3 regions of the Alcanivorax sp. MD8A genome follow, and region 3 is predicted to be linked to each of the others. Evidence: predicted binding sites of a transcription regulator. Region 3 holds the regulator's gene; each other region holds the start of a gene.
What was found. The regulator PhoB, encoded in region 3, activates phosphate uptake and scavenging genes when phosphate is short. The targets are predictions, from matches to a motif close to TGTCATANNNNTGTCANA.
Positions count from the first base shown of each region.

Region 1: the regulator PhoB is predicted to act here: its motif matches at 2,833-2,850, upstream of ppk1 (polyphosphate kinase 1).
Region 2: the regulator PhoB is predicted to act here: its motif matches at 1,628-1,645, upstream of A15D_RS06220 (prolipoprotein diacylglyceryl transferase family protein).

Region 1 is NZ_AQOQ01000035.1:20,444-26,936, forward strand. It holds gene ppx (exopolyphosphatase) at 1-457, shown strand, start outside; gene ppk1 (polyphosphate kinase 1) at 702-2,783, opposite strand; gene A15D_RS14605 (TonB-dependent siderophore receptor) at 3,032-5,152, shown strand; gene A15D_RS17470 (hypothetical protein) at 5,217-5,345, opposite strand; gene A15D_RS14610 (alpha/beta fold hydrolase) at 5,606-6,442, shown strand; gene A15D_RS14615 (MarR family winged helix-turn-helix transcriptional regulator) at 6,426-6,493, opposite strand, start outside.
Region 2 is NZ_AQOQ01000008.1:104,985-111,477, forward strand. It holds gene modC (molybdenum ABC transporter ATP-binding protein) at 1-462, shown strand, start outside; gene A15D_RS06220 (prolipoprotein diacylglyceryl transferase family protein) at 480-1,574, opposite strand; gene A15D_RS06225 (hypothetical protein) at 1,695-1,961, opposite strand; gene A15D_RS06230 (GMC oxidoreductase) at 2,135-3,703, shown strand; gene A15D_RS06235 (hypothetical protein) at 3,721-4,293, shown strand; gene A15D_RS06240 (DUF2914 domain-containing protein) at 4,325-5,149, opposite strand; gene A15D_RS06245 (YecA family protein) at 5,359-5,901, opposite strand; gene A15D_RS06250 (diguanylate cyclase) at 6,067-6,493, opposite strand, start outside.
Region 3 is NZ_AQOQ01000003.1:19,133-25,625, forward strand. It holds gene A15D_RS02135 (NAD(P)/FAD-dependent oxidoreductase) at 1-744, opposite strand, end outside; gene rd (rubredoxin) at 853-1,017, opposite strand; gene A15D_RS02145 (chorismate lyase) at 1,245-1,814, shown strand; gene ubiA (4-hydroxybenzoate octaprenyltransferase) at 2,192-3,064, shown strand; gene phoB (phosphate regulon transcriptional regulator PhoB) at 3,365-4,069, shown strand; gene phoR (phosphate regulon sensor histidine kinase PhoR) at 4,125-5,435, shown strand; gene A15D_RS02165 (TIGR00730 family Rossman fold protein) at 5,504-6,088, shown strand; gene A15D_RS02170 (DUF1328 domain-containing protein) at 6,257-6,433, shown strand; gene A15D_RS02175 (NADPH-dependent FMN reductase) at 6,438-6,493, opposite strand, start outside.

The sequences.
Region 1 (6,493 bases), on a different contig from region 3:
TTGGGGGCTGGCCGGTGAGGACATGGCAGATTCCCTGCGCTGGGCGGCACTGCTGCATGAGCTGGGGCTGGCGGTGTCCCATAGCCAGTTCCACAAGCATGGCGCCTACCTGATCACCAATTCGGATTTGCCGGGTTTCTCCCGTCAGGAGCAGGAGGCCGTGGCGGTGCTGGTGCGTGGCCATCGCCGCAAGGTGCCGCTATCGGCGCTGGAGGATGTGCCTGAAGATGAGCGCGAGCCGCTGTTGCGCCTGTGTCTGGTGCTGCGCATCGCCGCGCGGCTTCATCATGCCCGCTGCGATGAAGCGATCCCCGATATTGGCCTGAAGGTGGTCGACCACCGGCTGACCCTTTCGTTTCCCGCAGGCTGGCTGGAAGAGCACCCCCTCACCCTCGCCGACCTGGAGCAAGAGCAAGAGTACTTCCAGCAAGCAGGCTGTGAGCTAAACTTGAGCTGAGTGTTTGTTCTATCGTTTGCTGGCAGGCCCGGCAGAGGCGGTAGTGTCTGGGGTGGGAGCGGTGGTTCCACCGCGAATAAGCGGCGTGGTGCTAGCTATCGCGATCGAACGACCGCTCCCACTTTGCCTTGTTGCCTGCTGTGGAGGGCTGCGGGAGGGAGAATCGCTGCTGGCGGTGTGCTCAACCCGGTTACGGTTGATTGCTGGCAAGTGGTACCGGCTCCATAGCGTCTCTCCCGGCCCCCTACCCCAAAGTATCAAGCAGCGTTTGCTGCGCAATAAACGTTTCTTCTCCCTCTACCGGCTGGGCGCGTTGGTAGCTGCCATCGGGCTGCAGTAACCAGGCTCGGCTGTTGTCGCGCAAATAATACTGCAGGCCTTCTTCCAGCATCTGGGTCTTCAACGCCGGGTGATTGATCGGGAAGCAGGTTTCTACACGGTTGAACAGGTTGCGGTCCATCCAGTCGGCACTGGAGCAATACAGCAGGTCTTCGCCAGCATGGTGGAAGTGGTAGATGCGGGTGTGTTCCAGAAAACGTCCTACGATGGAGCGCACCCGAATGTTGTCGGACAGCCCTGCGATACCCGGTTTCAGACAGCAGATGCCGCGAACGATCAGGTCGATTTGCACACCTGCCTGGCTGGCGCGATAGAGCGCCTGGATGATGTTCTCTTCAGTCAGCGAATTGAATTTGGCGATGATGCGTGCGGGCCGACCGGCCTGGGCTTCGGCGGTTTCAAATTCGATCCATTCGATCAGTGACGGGTGCAGGGTGAAGGGCGAGTGTTTGAGCTGTTTCAGGCGAGCGGCCTTGCCCATGCCTGTCAGCTCCTGGAAGATCTTGTGCACGTCCTGTCCCATGGCCTTGTCGCTGGTCATCAGGCCGTAGTCGGTGTACAGCTTGGTGGTTTTGGTGTGGTAATTGCCCGTGCCAAGGTGCACATAACGTTTGATGCCATCCCCGTCGCGACGCACCACCAGCAGCATCTTTGCGTGTGTCTTGTAGCCCACCACCCCGTACACCACGATGGCGCCGGCTTCCTGCAGGCGTCGCGCCCCTTCGATGTTGGATTCCTCATCAAAGCGGGCTCGCAATTCCACGATGGCGGTCACTTCCTTGCCGTTACGCGCTGCGGTTTCCAGGTGATCCAGAATTTCCGACTTGGTCCCGGTGCGATACAGGGTCTGCTTGATCGCCAGTACCTTGGGATCACGGGCGGCTTCTGCGAGCAGGGTAATGACCGGCTGAAATGACTGGAAAGGGTGATGCAGCAGGAGGTCTTCCTGATCAATGGCATCAAAGATGGACTCTGATTTTTTCACCGTGGGGTGAATTTTCGGGGTAAAGGGCGGGTAGTGCAGGCGCGGGCGATCCACGCTGGTAAACATCCGCGCCAGATTTACCGGGCCATTCACCTCATAGAGGTCATCCTCGCCCAGTTCAAATTGCTCCAGCAGATAGTGCATCAGATGGCGTGGGCAGTTGTCCGCCACTTCCAGGCGCACCTCGTCACCATAGCGACGGGACAGCAGCTGGCCTTTCAGGGCGCTGGCCAGATCTTCCACTTCTTCGTCCACTTCCAGGTCCGCATTTCGGGTGACCCGGAACTGGTAGCAACCGGTCGCTTTCATGCCCGGGAAAAGGTCGGATACATGGGCGTGGATCATGGAGGACAGGAACACAAAATTGTCGTCGCCGTCGCCGCTGATCTCGTCCGGAATGCGAATCAGGCGCGGCAGTGAGCGGGGGGCAGGCACGATCGCCAGCCCGGTAGAGCGTCCGAATGCATCTTTACCGTCCAGCGGGACAATGAAGTTCAGGCTCTTGTTCACCAGCCGTGGGAAGGGGTGCGAGGGGTCCAGCGCGATGGGGGTCAGTACCGGATAGACTTGCTCACGAAAGTATTTTTTCACCCATTCGGCCTGGGCGTCGGTCCAGTCTTCGCGGCGCAGGAAGTCGACTCCTTCCTCGCGCAGGGCCGGCAACAGGATGTTGTTCAGAATGTGATATTGCCGGTCCACCGCTTCATGGGTAATACGGCTGATTTCCTTGAGCAGTTCAGCGGGCAGCATGCCATCCGGGCCGGGTTGGCCGGTACCGGTTTCCAGCTTGTTGCGCAGGCCGGCCACCCGAATCTCGAAGAATTCGTCCATGTTGCTGGAAAAAATCAGCAGGAAATTCAGTCGCTCCATCAAGGGATGGTTGTCGTCCATGGCCTGCTCCAACACCCGCAGGTTGAACTGCAACAGGCTCAGCTCCCGGTTGAAGTAGTAGTCCGGGTTATTGAGATCAATGGCGCTGTGTTCGCTGGCAATGTCATTCATGGTGTCGTCCTGACCGGAACCGCAAGGGCCCTCTATTCCATGACATAAATGTGACATGGGAATGACAGGGGCGGGGAAATCTCCTTGTGCCAGCTTAATCCTCGTCGTGTTGCAGAAAAAGTGGTGAATCCAGTTCGTCAGACATGGTTGGGAGCTGACAAAGCTTACTTTTCAGAAGGGTGACAACAATATAGAATGCGAATCGTTCTTGTTTTCAGTCTTTCTTTGCTTTGTTTTGGAGTTTGCCAATGACTTGCCGATATCGCGCGATTTGGGGCGCGCCGCTGGTGGGGATGTCCCTGCTTTCCCTTTTTCCTGTGGCTGCACAAGCAGACGATGCTGCCCAGGCCAATGAAATCCCTGCCGTTGAAGTGAGTACCGAAGCCCAGGAAGGGGAGGGGTACATTACCGAGGGCGGCACTGCGACGACCGGCAAGCTGAAGGTGCCGGTGGAAAAGACGCCCTATGCGATCACCGTGGTCAACCAGGAATTCATCAAGGATACCGGTGCCAAGAATATTCAGGATGCATTGATGTATTCCTCAGGCATTTACGCTGGCGCTTTCGGCTTCGATACCCGCGGTGACTGGGTGAAAGTGCGGGGCCTCGATGCCTCTTTCTATAAAGACGGGCTACGCTCTCTTTATGGTAGCTATAACAGCGTGCGTACCAATGTCTATGCGCTTGAGAGTGTAGAGGTCCTGAAGGGCCCGTCTTCTGTGCTATACGGTCAGGCTGAGCTGGGCGGTATCGTGAACTCCGTATCCAAACTCCCCAAAGCCCGGCAGCAGGGGGAAATCTGGGCGCAGGTGGGCTCCTATGATCGCAAGCAGTTGGCGGCCGATGTCACCGGCCCCATGTCAGAGGATGGCAAGCTGTTGTATCGCATGGTGGCGCTGAAGCGCGAGAGCGGTACACAGGTAGATTATGTCGACGACAATGGCTTCCTGTTTGCGCCGTCTTTCACTTGGTTGCCTACCGATAGCACCACAATTTCCCTGCTGTTCAATACCCAGGAAAACAACGGCGGTATCTCCGCACAGTTCCTGCCCGCGCAGGGCACCTTGTTGCCTAGCGCGCTGGGAGATATCCCGGTGAATACCTTTGTGGGGGAGCCGAGCTGGGATCGTTATGACCGCGCACAGGATGAAGTGACCCTGTTCGTCGATCAGCGTCTCAATGATAGTTGGGCTGTCGCGTTGACGGCTCGTCATACCAAATCAGAGACCGAAACCCGTGAGCACTGGGCGGCCATTGGCTACCCTGTCAGTGCCACTGGTGATATTTTCCGCTCTATGCATATGGCGGACCGCTCCACCGACGTGACGAATTTCGATGTGCGCCTGGAAGGTGACTTCAGTCTGTGGAATACCCGCCACATCATGGCTGTGGGTGTGGATTATCAGGATGCTCTCTGGGAAGAAGAGAACTACTTCTCTGGTGTCGTGGGTACAACGCTGAACATGTATAACCCGGTGTATGGTTTCGTTAACTACGCAGGGCTGGCTCCGGTTGATCGCAACGATAACGGCATTCGCCAGTCGGGTGTCTACCTGATTGATCATGTTGAAGTGGGCAATGTGGTGGTGTCTGGCGCCCTGCGTCACGACGAATCCACCAACACCGTCTATGTGGTGAATGGTCCAAACAACCAGAGTGATGACAGCGAAACCACAGGCCGTCTCGGCTTGATGTACCAGTTCGATTTTGGTCTTTCTCCCTACATCAGTTACTCCGAAGCGTTTGTGCCTAATCTTGGCAACAACCCCAATTCGGGTGTCGGCCTTGAGGCAACAACCGGTGAACAGCAGGAAGCGGGTATCAAGTACTTGAATGATGCGGGGGATCTGTCTGTCACAGCAGCTTACTTCTATATCGAAGAAACCAACCGTGTGGTGCAGGGGGCAAGCCCTAATACCGTTGACCAGATTGGTGCCAAGTCTGAAGGTTGGGAAGTGGAAGTGAAGAAGCATTTGGGCAACCTGGAGCTGCAGGCCAGCTACACCGATATTCGTGCGATCAATGACGAGAGCGGTGAGCGTTTGCCCTATCTGGCTGACCAGACCGCTTCGGCCTGGGCCAAGTACGAAATGGAAAACGGCCTGCGTTTCGGCGCTGGGGCCCGCTACGTTGGTGACAACGTGGGGTATGACTATGGCACGGGGGCAGGCCCGGATGTGCCGTCCGTTACCATGTACGACGCGATGCTGGGTTACGCGGCGAATCAGTGGGACTTCAGCGTGAATGTCCAGAACCTGACCGACGAGGAATATGTCTCCTGGTGTCGTGGCCAGGCTGGACCCAACGTGTATGACTGTGGTTACGGTGAAACCCGCACTGTCATGGGGAATGTCCGTTACAGCTTCTGATAGCGGAACAAGCATAAAAAAGCCGGCGCATGCGCCGGCTTTTTTATATCTGGCAGGCCAGAGATTATCCCTGGAAAATCCAGGATTGCTGAATAATATCCAGTGTCTGCATTTCGGCGTCGCTGGGGGCGCGGGCCTCGGCAGTCGCAACAGCAGATGTAGCAAGTCCCAGTACCAGTATCAGGGTACGCATAGCATGACTCCTCGGGTCAGTGACCCAATCTCAGAAAAGTATCAGCGCGAATAAAAGCGGCGAAATCATAACCGCTTTGTGCCGATAGCCATTGGCTGCAGCACGGCCGGGCGGGGCGTTGCGGTGTATCCCGCCCGACGAGCGACTTGATTTATATCGTATAGTGTAAATACACTAAAATAAAGCGTCATGCTTGCCGCCTTCTCTGCAGGGTGGCAATGCTTTGGCATTTTTAGTGTATATACATTAAGGAGAAGACAATGAAGGCGTTCCTGATTTTGATGGCGTTGTTCAGCCGGATTGCCCCCGCCAGAGCCAGCCGCATGGCGTTAAACATGATGACCTCGCCGCGGGTGGCGGGGGTCCGTCGTGACAGCAATCAGGCCCTGCGGGATGCCGGTGAGTGCATGCCGGTAGGGACCCGCGCCCGATGCTGGGTGCGCCCGGGCGGGCCACGGCGGGCGCTGTTTGTGCATGGCTGGTCAGGGGATGTGTCGCAGTTTCACGCGATTTTGGAGACCTTCGATCCGTCGGATTGGACCTGTTTCGTGCTGGAAATGCCTGGTCACGGAGTGATGGCGGACGGACCATCGAGTGTGGGGGAGTTCATCACGACGGTTAGAGCCGCGCTGGAACAGATGGGAGAGCCGGTGGATCTGGTGGTAGGGCATTCCATGGGGGCGTCGGCACTGGCCTTTGTGCTGGCGGAGCGCCCGGAAATTCCGCAGGCCGTGCTGATCTCGGCGCCAACGGACTTTCGCGCGGTGGTCGGTCGCATGGCGAGGTTTCTTCGCTTCGGTGCCCGTGCCCGGCAGGGGTTGCTGGACGCCATGGCGGACCGGGTCGGGATCGGTTATGAGGTGCTGGATATTGCCCGCCGGGGGCGCGGCATCGAGAGTGAGGTGTTGGTGATCCATGACACGCTGGATCGGGAAGTTCCGTTTAGCGATGCCCTGCGTCTGCATCAGGCGCTGCCCCATGCCAGCCTGTTTCAGACCCAGGGGCTGGGGCATCGGCGGCTGCTGGAGGCGTCCCAGGTCCATGCCGCCATTGAGGGGTTTGTGCAGCCAGCGGCGGCCGTCAGAGTGTCTGCTTGACCTGGCGACTGAAACCGCGCAATTCACGGGCGATGTCAGCCCAGTTGGCGG
Region 2 (6,493 bases), on a different contig from region 3:
TGGCTGATGGACAACGGTCTGCTGCAGGATCAGGGACCCGTGCACCAGGCACTGGCGAGCCTGGATGGCCCTCTGGCCACACGCAGCGACGCCTGTGCACTGCTCAATGGGGTGATGGGTGGATTTGATGAGGAGGATCATTTGCAGGCGGTGAAAACCGGCCAGCATGTGTTCTGGTTGCCTGCCGCCCAGTCTCGCGCAACGGGAGAACCGGTTCGCCTGCGCATCGCGGCACGGGACGTTAGCCTGACCCGTTCTGTGCCGGAGGGTTCCAGTATTCTGAATATCTTGCCGGTCACCGTTGTCGCGGTGACCCCCTGCGGGCCGGGTCAGCATGTGGTGCGTTTGCAACTGGATGAACACATTGTACTGGCGAGAATTTCATCGCGTTCATTACGGGAGCTGGCGATCCAGTCCGGCCAGCGCCTGTATGCCCAAATCAAGGCAGTGGCACTGGCGTAAGCGGTGACGTTAGTGGATCACTCAGCAGCATGAGGGTGCTGGCACCCCGCCTGATGCCGCCAGTCCTCGGCCAGCCCAAAGCGCAACTCGCCAGTGGTAATGGTGCTGGTGCCGGAAAAGAAGAACATGATCACCGTGATCAGTTGCAGGCTCAGTATGACTCCCGGCGTCCACAGCCCGGCAAACCCGGCTGCCAGACTGGGCGCAAGATCCGCATGGGCTGGCAGCACTATACTGATGATCACGCCATAGAGTGCGGCCAGCATGGCCATACATTGGTAGGCCGAAAACAGTTTGCTGCCACCGCGATAATCGGCCCGCAAGGTCTCGGAGTACACCCGCCACAATTGGCTGCCGACCAGCGACAGGGCAAACGCCAGTGCAAACAGCCCATGGAAGAACAGTGACATGCAAATCAGGGCGAGGCTGGTGTAGACCACGCAGGTGACAGCCTGAATCGGGATAACGGGCACCGCTTCCATCTCACCTGCGAAGGCAATTTTCTTGGTCTTGCCGATAAACACATGGTTGAGGGTGGCGAACATCCGTTGTGCCCAACGGGGAGCTTTGCCGAGCGCCTGACCATAGCAGCAGCCAAAGCTGATACAGGCAAGACGGCCGATACCTTCCCCGACCACATAGGCAATGGACATGGCTGCCAGCATGGGCAGGGCAGGTAATGGGGTTTCCCACCAGCGTTGGCTAAGTGTGTCAGCCAGCCACAGGAACAACGGAGCAATCAATATACCTACAAAGCTGGCTCCGCCCACGGTGAAGCCGTGGCGGTTCTTTTCAACGATGGTGGCAATGATCTTGGCCGCGGGCAGACAGATCACCAATACCCCGGCAGTCAGGGCCAGCGCGGTCAGTAGCGACACTCCAGCGGCGGAGGTGAGCAGGATAAAACAGGCGACGCCACACCCTCCCGCCAGTCCGGTGAAGAGTCCATAGAAGGTCAGGTTTAACCCCTGCCAGGCACCGTCATGGCGTTTCTTGAGGGGAAGAGAGGCCACAAATTGCCAGCGCTCCTCCGGCAAGTGCCGAAACAGGAAACGAAAAGCCAGGGCAAGAAACAGGGCAACACCGAGCAGGAATCCGTCTGCAGCTGTCATCGTCAGTCTCCATCACGATTTCTGCACAGCGTGAGGGCCTGGCGGTGCAGGGCCGTGACAATGAGGTGACGTTTGGATGAAACCCCAGACACAAGGGACAAGGGGTTATCGAGGGACGCCTTAGTCGCGGTTGCGAAGAAAGCTTTCTGCAGCCTGCACGATCAGTTCGGTCACTGAGCGATCTTCCATCAGGGCCTGCATCTTGAGGCGCTTGTGCAAGTCGGCAGGGATATCAGCAGTAAGGCGACGGTAACCTTCGCGTACTGCACCCTGTCGGGGACGGGCTGAGGGCTTACGGTTTTGGGCGGAAGCGCTAGAGGGAGTGGCAGCACGGCGTTTACGCGGGCGTTGCTGTTCTTCAATACTGACGAAATCAATCTGTTCCATGGGCTGTGCCGGCACCGGTAAAAACAGCGCGAAGGGTACTGGAAAGCCCCTGAAATAGACAGGATTGACAGCAGATTTTATAGTGCAAAATCATGATTAAAAAAACGAAGTTGGCACTCAGCGACTGAATAAGCAGGGACGGCGCCAATTTCACCATTTGGGTTGGGGAGAACATGGAAAAAGTTGACGTGCTGGTCATCGGCAGTGGTTTCGGTGGCGCAGTAATGGCTTGCCGTATGGCAGAGAAGGGAAGCAAGGTTCTGGTACTGGAAAGAGGCCGTCGCTGGCTGGCGTCGGAATATCCGTCGGTCACTCAGCGCGATTGGTTCTGGGACGAAGACGAACCGGAAAAACAGAACGGTTGGATCGACTTCCGTTATTTTGGTGACATGAGTGTAGCCATGGGCGCCGGTGTGGGAGGTGGCTCACTGATCTATGCCAACGTCAGTATCGAGGCAAAGCCGCAAGCATTCGATCACGGCTGGCCGGAAGCCATTGACTACGCGACCCTGAAGCCGCACTACGACACTACCGGGGTGATGCTCAACGTACAGACCCTGCCTGAAAACCAGTGGACGCCGCGCACGCATTTGATGAAAGAGGCCGCTGAGGCAACCGGGGCCGGTGAACGGTTTATGGTTGTGCCCCAGGCGATCACCTTTAATCCCGACTGGTCCAGTGATCTTGATGATGCCTATGATGCGCGGCACAGCAAGCAGTGGACCAATGATCAGGGCAAACAGCAGGGGACCTGCACCCATTGCGGTAACTGCGATTTGGGCTGCCCGGTGCAGGCCAAGAACACCCTGGATCTGAATTATCTGGCAGCGGCTGAGAGTGCCGGAGCCGAGATTCGCCCGCTTCATCATGTGCGGACGATTCGCCCGTTGACTGGCGGCGGCTATGAAGTCCGCGCGCGAGATCTGGATGGCCAGTGTTGGCGTGTGTTCCGGGCAGAAAAAGTCATCGTGGCAGCCGGGTCTGTGGGATCGACGGAATTGCTGTTGCGCAACCGGGATCAGTACAAGACCCTGCCAAAACTCAGCCGGGCATTGGGGCATCAATGGTCTTGCAATGGTGACTTCGCCACCGCAGCAACCTACAAGGGCCGGTCGATTTCTCCGACCCGGGGACCGACAATCTCTTCAGCCATTGATTATCTCGATGGCAGTGACGGTGGGGCCCGGTATTTTGTCGAAGACGGCGGCATCCCTGATGTGATGGGCAGCATGCTGGACCGACTGGGCAAGGACCCGCGTTTCCGCGGTACCCGGCTTGGTAAGGCCATGCTGAAATACGGGCAAAGCAGTGACCCGTTTTCGGAAATGATGCCCTGGTTCGGGCAAGCCATGGATGATCCGGGCGGCCGCTTTTATCTTGGCCGTCGCTGGTACTGGCCCTGGAAACGAAACCATTTGAAACTCAACTGGGATTACCGTAAGGCAGAAAAGGCCGTCAATGGTTTGTCCGAGCGTCATCTCGCGCTGACTGCTGCCACGGGTGGGGATCCGTCAACACCCCCCAACTGGACCCTGTTCAAGGATCTGATCACTCCGCACCCGCTGGGCGGCTGCAATATGGCCGATAGTGTTGATAGCGGGGTGGTGAATCATCGCGGGGAGGTGTTCAATTATCCCAATCTGTTTGTGATCGACGGCGCAATGGTACCGCGGGCCCTGGGGTTGAACCCGTCTCGAACCATTGCGGCACTGGCGGAATACGCTGCCAGTGAGATGCACTAATTAAGAAGGATTTGGTTATGAGCGATGCCCGTTTCAACGTGGTGTTTTCCGGCCAACTGGTTCGTGGTGCGGACCCGGCCACAGTGAAAGCCAATCTTGGCCGGGTGTTCAAGATGGATGCCGCCCGGGTTGAAAAGCTGTTTTCCGGCCAACCCATGGTGCTGAAGAAAGAGGCGGATCAGGCCACCGCCATGAAATTTCGGGCGGTGTTGAAGCAGGCGGGGGCGGAGTGCGAACTTAAGCCTTCTGCCCCTGCGGCGTCGCCGACATCACCGCCACCAGTCGAACAGGCAGGAAACGGCGCGGCGAAAACGACCGCGTCCAACGCACCCGCTGTAGACGCAGATCAAGAGAGTGGAGAGTTGGAAACCGTTGGCACGATCCGCACTGGTGGGACAGGTTTCTCCGGGGCTTTTACGGTGGCCGATGTGGGGGCTGACATGGACAACAGCGATCACCAGCCGCCACCGGATGCACCGGATGTCAGTCACTTGAGCATGGCAGCTGCAGGTGAAGATCTTGGCCAGAAAAAGGATCAGAGAGCAGAGGTCAAACCGGATATCAGCCATCTCTCTCTGAAGGACGACTAGTTGAGGTGGCACCTAGCGATCAACGGCGGTCTCAACCATTGGTTGTAGCTGCCTGAAACCCCTCGCTGCCTTCCGCAGTGCCGCCCAATTGCTCCAGTAACTGCCGACGACTCTTCAATGCGGGGTACACCGGGCTGTTTTCCGAAACACTGATCATGAGTTGGTCCAGCAGCTGCCTGGCACCGGCAATATCCCGCTGGCGGATCAATTTGCTCAGTTGAGCGAAGGCTTCGTTATCATTTTCCAGTGCTTCCAGTTCAGCAAGCTGGTCGGGATTGTTGGTGCGTTCCCGGGCCAGTTTGATCGCGCGCCGTGCGCCGCTGGTGTCTCCCAGCTCCAGTAATTCTTCAATGGCCGTATAGTTTTCCTGCAGGTCTACAGGTGAGTCGTTATGGCGCTTGGGAGGCGAGGGAGGGGCGACGGCAGTCACCTCTACAGTCGTTGTTTGGCTCGCTACAGGCTCGCCAGCGCTATCCGCATCGACCAGATCCAGGGTCCATTGCCCCAGTTGGCAGCCGGACTCGGTGGTGACAGCAACCTGCCATTGGCCGCCGGCTTCCACGGCCAGGTTGGCAAAGCTCTTGGAAGACCAGGTTCGCCAGAAATCTGAACCGATGCTCAGGCTGACGTCGGCCACCCGTTCATTGTTGTAGCTCCAGCGGTGGTGAAGTTCGCTGCCCTTGCCATCGGTAACTGCGGTATAAAAAAGCAACTCTTCCAGACTGACCGGGGCCTGGGTCAGTTCACTGACGGGTTGGCGGTCTTCCACTGCTGCGGTGAAGGTCGCGGCTGTCAGGATGGGGCAGGCCTCGTCGCTGCTTTGCGCCGTTTCGGCAGACCCGAGCACAGGGGCCACAATGGCTGCCGCTACTGTCAAAGATCGCCAATATCGCGCCGTGAAATATCGCACCGTCTATCCCCCTGATCATCACCGGTGCCCTGACTCCCTGGGCCCTGTGAGTAAAATTTCGTAGTTGTTGTTCAGCCTCTAGAGTAGTGGCTGGGTGATGGCACGGCGTGGAACTGGATCACGCCAACAGGGCTTTGGGACGGAAAATCGTGCCGTTAATCGGAATCGTCGTTTTCGGGGCCGTGGAATACCAGAAACAGCTCTTCCAGCAGGTCAGGGATACTGAGTGCCATCTGTCGAACCAGCTGTGTGTTATTCCAGATATCGTCCAGCGCTTCATCTTCATCGAGGCCGGAGATCAGTACAAAGGGCAGGAGCATTTCTGCCATGGTGGACTCGTCGTCCTGATACCAGGCGCCTTCATCGGCGAAAACGCCCGTCATGAAACCGGCGCACCAGCTGGCCAGATCCTGGCCATCTTCTTCCTGGTAAGGATCCAGAAGGCAGGGCAGGTTGATGGGCTCGCCACTGGTGAGCTGTGACTCCAGCCGTTGGCACAGGTCATCAAGTGCGGTTTTAACGGTCTCGGGTACGTCCAGCTCCAGAAGCTCGGCGTAATTGATGTCCTCAAATGCTGGCCCCACAGCAAGTGCGCACAGCAGGCCGTGCACTTCAGTCCAGGTAGGAGCGTCTTCGCCAAGGCTCTGGAAGTGTTTGCGAACAGTGTTCTTGAGGCTGGGATTGGTTATGTCTGACATGGGCCCTCCAAGGTCAGCAAGGATAGCGGCACAGGCGTGTGCAGGAAACCGCAAATTGCTCAAGGTGCATTCTGTGAGCACGACGGGAAGTGTGGCGAGGCTTGGTGTCAGATTACGGCGCCAAGCGTCGGATCCGTTTTCCTGTCAGCCATTGCGCTACGAACCTTATTCCTGGGCCAAGATAATTCGGTTTCGGCCAGCCGCCTTGGCGTCGTAAAGGGCGGTATCCGCCCGATGGGTAAAGGACTCAGCGGATTCGCCACTGTGATAGGCCGCAAGCCCGGCAGAAAATGACGTCTTGATGGCGTCGGAAAAGCCGAAATCCTGGTCGCTAAAGCGTTCACGCAGGCGCTCCAGGGCGGCCATGCACGCTTGCCGGGAGGCATGGGGGAACAGCACAACAAATTCTTCCCCGCCGTAACGTGCCAGCAGGTCTGAGCGCCGTAACCCCTGACTGGCCAGTTCGCTGAAGCGGCAAAGTACCTCATCCCCAGCGGCATGGCCGTATTGGTCATTAACCTGCTTGAAGTGATCCAGGTCGATAATGGCGAGATGCAAGGGGCTGGCGTTTCGGTCTGCGAGGGACATCTCT
Region 3 (6,493 bases):
TTCCTTGGCCATGCCGATACGCGGGCGCAGGCCGATGGCAGACAGCACCACATCGGATTCCAGCTTGCTGCCATCAGACAGCTCGGTCACCAGCTTGCCACCGTCACCGTGGTGCACCGCCTTGGCCAGCGGGCCAAAGTGGAACTGCACACCCAGATCCTGCAGGCCGCGACCAACCGCTTCAGAAGCGGCTTCCGGCAGCAGCAAGGGCAGGCAGCGGCCCATCGGCTCAACCAGCTGTACCTGGAACCCACCGTTGGACAGGTCGTTGGCAAATTCACAGCCGATCAGACCACCCCCGAGAATGGTGATTGTCTTCTTGCCCTCAATGGCCGCACGGAATTTGGCGTAGTCCATCAGGTCGTTGACGGAGAACACCTCGCCAACCGCGTTGCCTTCCAGAGGCGGAGTCCAGGTATCGGCACCCAGCGCCAGCACCAGCTTGCTGTAATCCAGATGGTCATCGGGCAACAGCACACGCTTCTTCTGCGGATCGATTCCGGCCACATGGACACCGGTGCGCACATCCACATTGAACTGCTCGGCCACCTTTTCCGGTGTCGCCATGCACAGGTCATCGGCGGTCTTTTCCTTGGTAAAACCGGCGGACAGCATGGGCTTAGAATAGTTACGGCCGTCGTCTGCAGTGAGCATGACGATGGGCGTTTCCTTATCCAGCTTGCGGAATTCCTTGACGGTATTAAAGCCGGCGAGGCCGGTGCCGATGATGACGATGGGCTGCATGAATGATCCTTTCACTGTTCAATGGACGGGCGGGGTGCGCGGGCGCTCAGAATGCACTGATGCCAGAAGAGATCGGGCGGCCCCTGCCGGGGCCAGACCTCAGTGGAATCAGATTTCCACCATCTCGAAGTCTTCCTTGCCCACACCACAGTCCGGGCAAACCCAGTCTTCCGGCACGTCGTCCCAGGCGGTACCCGGGGCAATACCTTCGTCCGGCAGACCTTCGGCTTCGTCATAAATGAAACCGCACACTACACATTCCCACTTCTTCATGGTGAACCTCATCGGATTGAAGTAAGCACTCGCTTACTCTGCTACATACAGGGTGTATCTCGGGGGTCGTTAACCTATCGGGGCAGCGCCCAAAAATCAATGACACTGGGCGCTGTCATATTCGGTCGGCCCGGCCGGTTTTCGCCCACCATTGCTGGTGAGCGGTCCCGCTTGCTCTCTGCACAACCATGGGCCATAGTCCGCCGGCCTGAAGCCCGGAAGATGCCATGCTGCCTGCCGCCCTGCATCCTGACAGCCTTTGGCGCCCGCTGGAACAGCTGGTGCTGCCCCCGATAATCCGCGACTGGATGGCGGATCCCGACTCGCTCACTCGCCGGCTATCCCGCTACGGCGCCTTCCGTGTCGTCCCCGGCTTCCATGCCCATGCGGTTCCGCGGGCCGATGAACGGCAACTGCTGGCTCTCCCTGCCCGGCAGGTAGCACTGATTCGCGAAGTCACCCTGATGCTGGATGACACCCCGGTGGTCGCCGCCCGCAGCGTGCTGCCGGTCACCAGCCTGACCGGCGCCAACCGCTCACTGGGGCATATGGGCAGCCGCTCACTGGGGCTTGAACTGTACAAACGGCCCCTCTGTCAGCGCGACCAGGTATGGGCAAGGCTGGCCTCCCCCGGTCAGGACCTGCCCGCCTGTTGGGGCCGCCAATCCCGCTTCATCAAGCGTGGTGCACCGCTACTGGTAGCGGAGTATTTCCTGCCGGCGTTGTGGGAGAAGGTGGGAACAGAGCTGCAAGCGACAAGCTTCAAGCTGCAAGGCGCGGAAGACGGCCCGATCTGACCGGCAGACCAGGGCTTTTAAAGGTCCATCGCGGATTAGCCGGAAAACAGGTTGTGTCAGGCGTCTGACGTTCGACCAAGCCACGCAAGTCTACCTCAAAGCTGTGAAGACCTTTTAGGTTATTCGCAAGCAGACGGCCAAGAGCGCAAGGACGGCTTTTCTCTGTGGGCCCAGTGCTCTCTGTGGTGAAAACGCGTTTGATCCAGACCAGGAATCGCGCCGCGAGCGACGCTCCTACGGCAATTCGGGAGGAGTCAATCGGGCTTTTCCCTCAGTGATCTCCGTGACCTCTGTGGTAATAACGCTTTTATCTTCTCAGCTTGAAACTTGCAGCTTGTCGCTTGAAACTCTTTTCGCCCCTGACAACTGGATGTCCCATGTTTGCCTTTGTTGAAAACCGCTATCCCGCCCTGTGGCCCTACCTTCAGCTGATGCGCCTGGACCGGCCCATCGGCACCCTGCTGCTGCTGTGGCCGACGCTGTGGGCGGTGTGGATTGCGGGGGCCGGCACCCCCAGCCTGAAAACCATCGTGATCTTCTTCCTGGGGGTGGTCATCATGCGCGCGGCAGGCTGCGTGATTAACGATTTTGCCGACCGGGATTTCGACGGCGACGTGGAGCGCACCCAGGGCCGCCCGCTGGCCACTGGCGCCATCAGCAGCAAAAAGGCGCTGGCACTGTTCGCCGGGCTGGGACTGCTGGCCTTCGTGCTGGTGCTGTTCCTCAATGAACTGACCTTCTGGCTGTCCTTCGGCGGCCTTGGGCTGGCCGTGCTTTACCCGTTTACCAAACGCTTCACCTTTATGCCGCAGCTGTTTCTGGGGGCCGCCTTCAGCTGGGCCATCCCCATGGCCTTTGCCGCAGAAACCGGCGAGGTCCCGGAAATCGCCTGGCTGCTGTATGTGGCCAACGTGGTATGGACGGTGGCCTACGATACCCAGTACGCCATGTGTGACCGTGAAGACGACCTGAAACTGGGCATCAAGAGCACCGCCATCCTGTTTGGCGATGCAGACCGGCTAATGATCGGTGCCCTCCAGGGCCTGACACTGCTGGCTCTGGTCATGGTCGGCCACCGCCTGGGCTTCAGCTGGCCCTGGTACGCCGGCCTCATCGCTATGGCCACCACCTTCCTCTATCAACACACTCTGATCCGCTATCGCGAACGCTGGCCCAGCTTCCATGCCTTCCTGAACAATCACTGGAGCGGGGCGTGTGTGTTTGTGGGGTTGTATTTCCAGTACTTTTGAGTGACAGGCTCCAAGCTGCAAGCTACAACGCGGGTCAGGGTTTCAGGTTCTGCCATGCCGTGCCCGCGCTGAAAACGTCAGGCGATGCAAACGCCGGCAATACAAACCGGTTACCTGTTCTTTCCCGCCCTGAATCGCGGCGCCCTGGTCAAATAGGTGGCTCCTCCATAAATCCGCGTTGTCGCTTGTAGCTTGCGGCTTGCATTTCCCCCACATCCGGCTCAACTTGTCATACGCATGTCATAAAAGAGCAATCTAATAGGGCACCAACAAAAGACAGACAGGCGAAGGAAGGAAGCCATGTCCCGTAACCGAATTTTGATTGTTGATGACGAGCCGGCCATTCGTGAAATGGTCGCTGTCGCTCTGGAACTGGCGGATTTCGATGTACTGGAAGCCGAAAATGCCCAGCGCGGCCACGAGATCATTGTCGACGAGCGCCCGGATCTGGTACTGCTGGACTGGATGCTGCCCTCCGTGACCGGTATTGAGCTGGCCCGCCGCCTGAAGCGTGATGAGACCACCAATGAAGTGCCGATCATCATGCTTACCGCCAAGAGTGAAGAAGACAACAAGGTGCAGGGCCTGGATGTAGGCGCCGACGACTACATTACCAAGCCGTTTTCCACTCGCGAGCTGATTTCCCGCATCAAGGCGGTGCTGCGTCGCTCTTCCAGCGCTGCCGCCGAAAAGGCCATCGAAGTGGAAGGACTGTGCCTGGATCCGGTCAGCCACCGCATCAGCGCCAACGACGAGCCGGTGGATATGGGGCCAACCGAATACCGCCTGCTGGAGTTCTTCATGAGCCATCAGGAACGGGCCTACTCTCGCACCCAGCTGCTCGATCAGGTGTGGGGTGCCAATGTGTACGTGGAAGACCGCACCATCGACGTGCATATCCGTCGTTTGCGCAAGGCGCTTGCCCCCTACGGATTTGACCGCTTTATCCAGACCGTTCGCGGTACCGGCTATCGCTTCTCGGTCAAGGCCGCCAAGGCGAGCTGATACCAATAATGTGTTAGGGTGCGTTAGCACTCAGTCTGACCCCACAAGGGCAATCATGAAAGCCAGCCTGGCCAAAGAAGTTAATCGTATTGCCGGCCTGATCGCTCTCGCCGCTCTGGCCGCCCTCGCCGTTGGCCATATCTGGCCACTGCTGGTGGGCCTGGTGGGTTACATCTTCTGGAGCACCCGGCAGCTCTTCGCCCTCTACAGCTGGCTGGTCCGCGATGACCACACCGAACCGCCCGATAGCATCGGCCTGTGGGGCGAGTTCTATACCCGACTCGAGCACCTGTTCCAGAAAGAACGGCGCGCCCAGGAAAACCTGCAAAGCATCATTCACCGGGCCCAGCAATCTGTGAACGCCCTGGAAGAAGTGGTGATCCTGATTGACCAACATGGCTACCTGGAATACTGGAATGCCGCCGCAGAGCGTTACATGGGCTTCAACGCCAGCCAGGATTTGGGGCAGCCACTGACCAATCTGATCCGCCACCCCAGATTTACCGAGTACCTTCACCTTGCTGATTTCCGTGAGCCTCTGGAAATTCCGTCGCCGGTAAACGACAACCGTATTCTGCAATTCAGGGTGACGGAGTTCGGCGTCGGCGAACAGCTTCTCATGGCACGTGATGTCACTCGGCTCCATCACCTTGAACAGATGCGCAAGGACTTCGTTGCCAATGTCAGTCATGAGTTGAAAACGCCACTGACTGTTCTTAAAGGCTATCTGGAAACCCTGCTCGACACCGTGCCCGAAGAACAAAACCGGTTGCGCCGTGCGTTATCGCAAATGGAAAGCCAGTCCGATCGCATGGAAGCCCTGGTCACGGATTTGCTGCTGCTGTCGAGACTGGAAAACACCGATGCCGATAACGATCGTCAGGCCGTCGCGGTGCATGGCATGCTGAATCGCATGCGCGAAAACGCCCTGGCATTAAGCGCCGATAAAAAGCACCAGATTGAACTGGATGTCCCCACTGAGGCCCGGCTGGTCGCTAACCCGGCCGAACTGGAAAGCGCCTTTGGCAACCTGATCACCAATGCCGTGAAATACACCCCCTCGGGCGGGCTGATCCAGATTCGCTGGTGGCAGGACGAAAAAGGCGCCCACCTGTCTGTTACCGACAACGGGCTGGGCATCGACCCCGCGCATATCCCCCGGCTAACGGAACGCTTTTATCGTCCCGACAACAGCCGGGTTACCCAGACCGGCGGCACCGGCTTGGGCCTTGCTATTGTCAAACACGTGATGATTCGCCATAACGGTAAACTCGACATCAAAAGCGAGCTCGGCAAAGGCAGCACCTTCACCTGCCATTTTCCAACGGAAAGGCTGGTAAACCGGCCCACTGCGGTAGCAGGATAACGCCGTTGCCTTCTGCCTCATCTGCCGCCGCAACATCGACAAAACAAAAGACGCCAGCAGGAAACAAGATGAAAAAAATCTGCGTTTATTGCGCATCCAGCACCGGTAACGATCCTGCTTTTGGCGCTGCAGCCCAAAGACTCGCCGAGGCACTGGTCAACCACGATCTGGGGCTGGTCTATGGTGGTGCCAGCGTCGGCATCATGGGCGCCCTGGCCAACGCAGTCATGCAGAAAGGCGGTGAGGTGACAGGCATCATCCCCCAAGCCCTGTTACGCCGCGAAATTGGCAATCATCATCTGACAGAATTGCAAATCGTTGACTCCATGCACGAACGCAAAGCGGCGATGGCGGATCAAGCCGATGCTTTTATTGCTTTACCCGGAGGCATGGGCACACTGGAAGAACTGTTTGAAATTCTCACCTGGGCGCAACTCGGTTTTCATCACAAGCCGGTTGGCCTGCTGAACGTCAATGGTTACTACGATCACCTGGTGGCATTCCTTGCCCACAGTGTCGACAAGGGCCTGCTCAAGCCAGAGCACCGGGAGCTACTACTGGTCGACGACAATGCGGACGCTCTACTGGAACGCTTTGTTGACTGGAAATCTCCCCCATTGGAAGCCTGGCTGGAGGCAAGTCATCAGCTGTAAGAACCTTTAGCGAGCCCTGACCATGCTTAGGGTACTGGCCACCCCAAGTAACAGCGTGCTCTCCAAATCGCAAAATATAAAAACTCGTTAAAGCACTAACTGTTCCACGGAAGTGTCAACACATAAGCGTCAATCTGGTACCACATTCATTACGGTGAGGATATTCTCATGCTTGGATGGGCACTGACGTTTTTTATTGTTGCCATTATCGCTGGCGTACTCGGGTTTGGAGGCATTGCCTCTGGCGCCGCCTCTATCGCGAAAATTATCTTTTTCCTTTTCCTGATACTGCTGGTGATCAGCCTGGTCGCCAACGCCTTGCGGGGTCGAGGCCCCAAAGTCTGACGGTTCACGAAAAATGGGCTGACCATGCCTGCAACGCCACCAACTGATCGGCGATCAGGG